DNA from 2 places in the Streptomyces sp. NPDC044106 genome. Region 2 is predicted to be linked to the other one. Evidence: predicted binding sites of a transcription regulator. Region 2 holds the regulator's gene; the other holds the start of a gene.
The links. The regulator HrcA, encoded in region 2, represses chaperone genes, less so after heat shock. The targets are predictions, from matches to a motif close to TTNGCACTCNGNNNNNCNGAGTGCNAA.
Positions count from the first base shown of each region.

Region 1: the regulator HrcA is predicted to act here: its motif matches at 1,847-1,873, upstream of groL (chaperonin GroEL).

Region 1 is NZ_JBWKFZ010000003.1:486,462-490,307, reverse strand. It holds gene thrC (threonine synthase) at 1-673, shown strand, start outside; gene AC07DI_RS07320 (MoaD/ThiS family protein) at 784-1,059, shown strand; gene AC07DI_RS07315 (cold-shock protein) at 1,479-1,682, shown strand; gene groL (chaperonin GroEL) at 2,002-3,627, shown strand; gene AC07DI_RS07305 (esterase/lipase family protein) at 3,715-3,846, opposite strand, start outside.
Region 2 is NZ_JBWKFZ010000010.1:105,800-109,645, forward strand. It holds gene AC07DI_RS19495 (DUF3097 domain-containing protein) at 1-392, opposite strand, end outside; gene AC07DI_RS19500 (MBL fold metallo-hydrolase) at 428-1,165, opposite strand; gene hrcA (heat-inducible transcriptional repressor HrcA) at 1,365-2,381, shown strand; gene dnaJ (molecular chaperone DnaJ) at 2,382-3,521, shown strand; gene AC07DI_RS19515 (nitronate monooxygenase) at 3,765-3,846, shown strand, end outside.

The sequences.
Region 1 (3,846 bases), on a different contig from region 2:
CTCCGAGCTCATCGGCGACCCGCTGGGCGAGGGCTGGGGCTTCGTCAACGTCAACCTGCGGCCGTACTACGGCGAGGGTTCCAAGACCCTCGCGTACGAGATCTGCGAGCAGCTCGGCTGGGAGCTGCCCGACCAGCTCGTCATCCCGATCGCGTCGGGATCGCAGCTCACGAAGATCGACAAGGGGCTCAAGGAGCTCATCGCGCTCGGCCTCGTCGCCGACAAGCCGTACAAGATCTTCGGTGCTCAGGCGGAGGGCTGTTCGCCGGTGTCGGCGGCGTTCAAGGCGGGCCACGATGTCGTACGCCCCCAGAAGCCGAACACCATCGCCAAGTCGCTTGCCATCGGCAACCCCGCCGACGGGCCGTACGTCCTGGACATCGCGCGCCGCACGGGCGGGGCGGTGGAGGACGTGAACGACGAGCAGGTCGTCGACGCGATCAAGCTTCTCGCCCGCACGGAAGGGATCTTCGCGGAGACCGCGGGCGGGGTGACGGTGGGCGTCACGAAGAAGCTCGTCGAGGCGGGCCTCATCGATCCCTCGCTGACCACGGTGGTCCTCAACACGGGTGATGGCCTCAAGACGCTTGACGCGGTCGCCGATACGTCGCAGGCCACCGCCACGATCAAGCCGAGCCTTGAGGCGTTTCGCTCCGCGGGGCTCGCCGGCTAGTCGCCGTAGGGCCTGATCGGCGTCGTCGACCGCCGGTCGTGGTCCGTCCTCGCGCAGTTCCCCGCGCCCCTTCCAGGGGCGCCCCGCCCCCGTACTTCTGAGGTGAACCCATGAGCGTCAACGTCCGTATCCCCACCATCCTTCGTACCTACACCGGCGGGCAGGCCGAGGTTGCCGCCGAGGGGGCGAATCTCGGGGAGGTCATCGCCGATCTGGAGAAGAAGCACAGCGGCATCGCGGCCCGCGTCCTGGACGACCAGGGCAAGCTGCGCCGCTTCGTGAACGTGTACGTCAACGACGACGACGTCCGCTTTGAACAGGGCCTGGAGACGGCCACCCCGGACGGCGCGGGCGTCTCGATCATTCCGGCCGTCGCCGGCGGCTGATCCTTTTCCGCAAGAAGCCTGCGTAACCCGAATTGCCCTCTCCGCCGAGAAACGGAGGGGGCAATTCTGCATGGTTGAGCGCGGTACAGTTGGGAAGAGTGCTTCGCCGTTAATGCCGTGTGCATATACGAAGTCGGCCCGGGCCGACAAGAAGTAGCCAAAGAGCGCTGCCCATGTGAACCTTATGCGGCTTTCGTATGGCCCGACTTGCCCTGAATCCTGGCGAATTCTCCGCATATTACCGTTCGGGCGTGCCCAGAATTCTCGTCCGATTGACCTGTTGCAGACGGCAGTTGGACAGATACATTCAGCGGCGGTCGACGCGTTCCGGCGCACACCCCCAGGCATTGGGGGGTGAGGTCTGACCCGGGTCCGCGAAGTGCGGTCCTGTGCAAGGGCCAGTAATAGGGGAGTTAGGCATGGCTCAGGGCACCGTCAAGTGGTTCAACGCGGAGAAGGGGTACGGCTTCATCGCGGTCGACGGTGGTGCGGATGTTTTCGTCCACTACAGCGCGATCCAGATGGACGGGTACCGCACCCTTGAAGAAGGTCAGCGAGTCGAGTTCGAGATCTCGCAGGGCCAGAAGGGTCCGCAGGCGGACATGGTCAAGCTCGCCGTCTAGCTCGGCGCGACCGACCACCGAAGCAAGCATCGCGAGGGGCTCGTATCCCAACAGGGGTACGGGCCCCTCGTGTGTGCGGGGCGCGCCCGGCGCGCGCCCGGCGGCGGGGCGGGGATCCTTGAGAGGCGCTTGCACTCGCAGGGGTCGAGTGCTAATCATTGGGCTTAGCACTCTACGAGTGAGAGTGACAGAACTTGGGTCGGGTCAGCGAGGCCCGCGAGCCGCGTGGGGCAAGGAACCACACGGCACGCAGGCCGTCCGTCGCGGGCGCGGGCACGATCCGTTTGCGTTTCCACCCCGTCCGGGAGGACCACTTCACATGGCCAAGATCATCGCGTTCGACGAGGAGGCACGGCGCGGCCTCGAGCGCGGCATGAACCAGCTCGCCGACGCCGTCAAGGTGACCCTGGGCCCCAAGGGTCGCAACGTCGTCCTCGAGAAGAAGTGGGGCGCCCCCACGATCACCAACGATGGTGTTTCCATCGCCAAGGAGATCGAGCTCGAGGACCCGTACGAGAAGATCGGCGCCGAGCTGGTCAAGGAGGTCGCGAAGAAGACGGACGACGTCGCCGGTGACGGCACGACGACCGCGACCGTCCTGGCCCAGGCCCTGGTGCGCGAGGGTCTGCGCAACGTGGCCGCCGGCGCCAACCCGATGGCCCTCAAGCGCGGCATCGAGAAGGCCGTCGAGGCTGTCTCCGGCGCCCTGCTCGAGCAGGCCAAGGACGTGGAGACCAAGGAGCAGATCGCTTCGACGGCCTCCATCTCCGCCGCCGACACCCAGATCGGCGAGCTCATCGCCGAGGCGATGGACAAGGTCGGCAAGGAAGGCGTCATCACCGTCGAGGAGTCGCAGACCTTCGGTCTGGAGCTTGAGCTCACCGAGGGCATGCGTTTCGACAAGGGCTACATCTCGGCGTACTTCGCCACCGACATGGAGCGTATGGAGGCGTCGCTCGACGACCCGTACATCCTGATCGTCAACTCCAAGATCTCGAACGTGAAGGACCTCCTTCCGCTCCTCGAGAAGGTCATGCAGTCCGGCAAGCCGCTGCTGATCATCGCCGAGGACGTCGAGGGCGAGGCCCTGTCGACCCTGGTCGTCAACAAGATCCGTGGCACCTTCAAGTCCGTCGCCGTCAAGGCCCCGGGCTTCGGTGACCGCCGCAAGGCCATGCTCGGCGACATCGCCATCCTCACCGGTGGCACCGTCATCTCCGAGGAGGTCGGCCTCAAGCTGGAGAACGCCGGTCTCGACCTGCTCGGCCGCGCCCGCAAGGTCGTCATCACCAAGGACGAGACGACCATCGTCGACGGCTCCGGTGAGAGCGACCAGGTCCAGGGGCGCGTCAACCAGATCCGCGCCGAGATCGAGAACTCGGACAGCGACTACGACCGCGAGAAGCTGCAGGAGCGCCTGGCGAAGCTCGCCGGCGGTGTTGCGGTCATCAAGGCCGGTGCCGCGACCGAGGTCGAGCTCAAGGAGCGCAAGCACCGCATCGAGGACGCCGTCCGCAACGCGAAGGCGGCCGTCGAAGAGGGCATCGTCGCCGGTGGTGGCGTCGCCCTCCTCCAGGCCACTTCGGTCTTCGAGAAGCTGGACCTGCAGGGTGACGAGGCGACCGGCGCCAACGCCGTGAAGCTCGCCCTGGAGGCCCCGCTCAAGCAGATCGCCGTCAACGGCGGTCTCGAGGGTGGCGTCGTCGTCGAGAAGGTGCGCAACCTGACCGTCGGCCACGGCCTGAACGCCGCGACCGGTGAGTACGTCGACATGATCGCCGAGGGCATCCTCGACCCGGCGAAGGTGACGCGCTCTGCCCTGCAGAACGCCGCCTCCATCGCCGCGCTGTTCCTCACCACCGAGGCCGTCATCGCCGACAAGCCGGAGAAGGCGGGCGCTGCCCCGGCCGGCGGCGGCATGCCGGGCGGTGACATGGACTTCTGATCGACCTCTGGTTGATCACTGTCCTTCACGTACCGAGGGCGGCACTCCTTCTCACGAAGGGGTGCCGCCCTCGGGCGTTTCCCGCTCCTACGGCAGACGGTCCAGGATCCAGGTGCAGAGTTCTTCCGTCACCAGGGTGTGCGGCTCGTTCCGCGACGCGCAGAGGAATTCGTCCAGCTCGCTCTCCTCCTCGGCGGAGGCGGTGACCGGGGAGTACAG
Region 2 (3,846 bases):
CAGACCCGTTCCACCAGTTCGGCGTCGTGACGGCCCTCCACGTAGATGCGTCCCGCCCGGGCGACCCTGGCCCGCGCACCGGGAACGGCCACCGAACCGGACGCGGTACGTGAGGGACGTACCGGAGTGCGCGTCGCGGCCGCGGGACGGACCAGGGTGACCGGGCGGCCCTCCAGGAGGAAGCCGGCCGGCGCCAGCGGAAAGACGCGATGCTTGCCGAAGCGGTCCTCCAGGGTCACCGTCGGACCCTGCGCCGTCTTCTCGCAGCGGATCACCGCCCCGCAGAATCCGGTGCCGAGCTCCTCGACCACGAGGCCGGCGTCCGCCGTCACCTCAGGTACGGGCTTCGGCTTCTTCCAGGGGGGCGTGAGATCGGCGGAGTACTGGCGCATTCTGCCGACGATAGGAAGAACGGGCCCGCGCCGGTCTACGACACGCCGAAGCGGGCCGCCAGTGTGGCGCGCTGCGCACGGACAAATGCCGCATCCACCACTGCTCCGTGCCCCGGCACGTACACCGCGTCCTCGCCGCCGAGGTCCAGGAGCCTGTCGAGCGCCGCGGGCCAGTGCCGGGGCGCCGCGTCCCGGCCCGCCTGCGGCTCGCCCGACTCCTCGACCAGGTCGCCGCAGAAGACGACCTCCCGTCCGCCGTCGACGCCCGGCACCAGGACCACCAGGTCGTGGGCCGTGTGCCCGGGACCGACGTTCGCGAGCAGCACCCGGACCCCGCCGCCCAGGTCGAGCGTCCACTCCCCGCACACCAGATGGTGCGGCCGGACCAGGAGGTCCGCGGCCTCCGCCGCCGCGTCCGCGGCCACGCCGTGGCGTACCGCGTCCGTGCGCAGCTCCTCGCGGCCCCCGGCGAGAACCGTCTCGATGCCCACCGCCCCGTACACCTCGACGCCCGCGAAGGCCGCCGCACCGAGGACGTGGTCGAAGTGCGGATGGGTGAGCGCGAGGTGGGTGACCCGGCGGGAGCCGCCGAGGATCCGGCGGGCCTGTGTCCGCAGGGCCGCGCCCTCGGCCAGACTCGACCCGGCCTCGATCATGAGGACCGCGTCGTCGCCGACGACGAGCCCCGCCGTGCAGTCCCAGACGGGGAGGCGGCACCGCCCCACGCGCGGGGCGAGCCGCTCCCAGCCCGCCGCTTCCCATGCCGGCGTCACGTCCATACGGTGACGCTATCCCAGGGCGGGCGCGCGGGGCCGGTCAGGACGCGGGGGGTCCGCCCTTGCCGGGTCCGTACCGGTCGGCCGTACACTGACCTTTCGAAAGGCTGGCACTCGCGCGTGGTGAGTGCCAGGCGGGGGCTCGGGGGATGCCGGGGCCCGTCGTCGACGACGGAGACAGCTGGAGGTGTGCGCGATGCTCAATGAACGCAGGCTCGAAGTGCTGCGCGCCATCGTCCACGACTATGTCGGGACGGAGGAGCCGGTCGGTTCCAAGGCGCTCACGGAGCGGCACCGTCTGGGGGTCTCTCCGGCCACCGTCCGCAACGACATGGCGGCGCTGGAGGAGGAAGGGTTCATCGCCCAGCCGCACACCAGCGCCGGGCGCATCCCGACGGACAAGGGCTATCGGCTGTTCGTCGACAAGCTCGCGGGCGTCAAGCCGATGACCGCGCCCGAGCGCCGCGCCATCCAGAACTTCCTCGACGGCGCGGTCGACCTCGACGACGTGGTGGGACGGACGGTGCGGCTGCTCGCGCAGCTGACCCGGCAGGTCGCCGTGGTGCAGTACCCCTCGCTCACGCGGTCGACGGTGCGGCACGTGGAGCTGCTCTCGCTCGCTCCCGCGCGGCTGATGCTCGTCCTGATCACCGACACCGGCCGGGTCGAGCAGCGCATGATCGACTGCCCGGCCCCGTTCGGCGAGTCCGCGCTCGCGGATCTGCGGGCCCGGCTCAACAGCAGGATCGCGGGCCGTCGCTTCACCGACGTGCCGCAGCTGGTGCAGGACCTGCCCGAAGCCTTCGAGGCCGAGGACCGCGGCACCGTCTCGACGGTCCTCGCGACCCTTCTCGAAACCCTTGTCGAGGAGACCGAGGAGCGGCTGATGATCGGCGGTACCGCCAATCTCACCCGCTTCGGACATGACTTTCCCCTCACCATCCGTCCCGTCCTCGAGGCCCTTGAGGAGCAGGTCGTGCTCCTCAAGTTGCTTGGTGAGGTGCAGGATTCGGGCATGGCCGTACGGATCGGTCACGAGAACGCCCATGAGGGGCTCAGCTCTACTTCCGTGGTCTCCGTCGGCTACGGTTCGGGCAGCGAGGCAGTAGCCAAGCTCGGCGTGGTCGGACCGACCCGCATGGACTATCCGGGAACGATGGGAGCAGTACGCGCAGTGGCACGTTACGTCGGACAGATCCTGGCGGAGTCGTAAGTGGCCACGGACTACTACGCCGTACTCGGCGTGCGCCGCGACGCTTCCCAGGACGAAATCAAGAAGGCCTTCCGAAGGCTGGCCCGTGAGCTTCACCCGGACGTGAATCCGGATCCGAAGACCCAGGACCGCTTCAAGGAGATCAACGCCGCGTACGAGGTGTTGTCGGACCCGCAGAAGAAGCAGGTCTACGACCTCGGCGGCGACCCGCTGTCCCAGTCGGGCGGCGGGGCGGGCGCGGGCGGCTTCGGCGCCGGTGGCTTCGGCAACTTCTCCGACATCATGGACGCGTTCTTCGGGACGGCGTCGCAGCGCGGACCGCGCTCGCGCACGCGTCGCGGTCAGGACGCCATGATCCGCCTGGAGATCGACCTCGAAGAGGCCGCCTTCGGCACCACCAAGGACCTCCAGGTCGACACCGCCGTGGTCTGCACGACCTGCAGCGGTGAGGGCGCAGCGCCGGGGACGTCCGCCCAGACGTGTGACATGTGCCGCGGTCGCGGTGAGGTGTCGCAGGTCACGCGGTCCTTCCTCGGCCAGGTCATGACGTCGCGGCCGTGCCCGCAGTGTCAGGGCTTCGGCACGGTCGTGCCGACGCCGTGCCCCGAGTGCGCCGGTGACGGCCGCATCCGGTCGCGGCGGACGCTGACCGTGAAGATCCCCGCCGGTGTCGACAACGGCACGCGGATCCAGCTCGCGGGTGAGGGCGAGGTCGGCCCCGGCGGCGGCCCCGCCGGTGACCTGTACGTGGAGATCCACGAGCTGCCGCACGCTGTCTTCCAGCGGCGCGGCGACGACCTGCACTGCACCGTCACCATTCCGATGACGGCGGCGGCCCTCGGCACGAAGGTGCCGCTGGAGACGCTGGACGGCGTGGAGGAGATCGACATCCGGCCGGGCACGCAGTCCGGCCAGTCGGTGCCGCTGCACGGCCGTGGCATCACACATCTGCGGGGCGGCGGGCGCGGTGACCTCATCGTGCACGTCGAGGTGCTCACGCCGACGAAGCTCGACGCGGAGCAGGAGCGGGTGCTGCGGGAGCTGGCGCAGCTGCGGGGCGAGGAGCGGCCCACGGGGCAGTTCCAGCCGGGGCAGCAGGGGTTGTTCTCCCGTCTCAAGGATGCGTTCAACGGGCGGTAGCGCCTTGAGCGGTGACTTCGGCCCCCGGCGACGGTTCGTTCCGCTGCCGGGGGCTTTGTCGTCGTCCGCGGGCGCGTGGGGGCTGGGCGCGCAGTTCCCCGCGCCCCTGAAAGCAACCCGCCCCGCGCCAGCAACCACGTGCGGGCCGCGGACGCCGGCGGGGCGCCGTGGGCAGACGGGGGCGCACACGCCCGGCGCGGGGTGCGATTCGGTGCGGTGTGCGGGGCGTGGCACGATGCGTGCATGTCCTCTGCGCTGACCGATCTCTGCCGCCACCCGATCGTGCAGGCCCCCATGGCGGGCGGCGCCTCAGGACCGCAGTTGG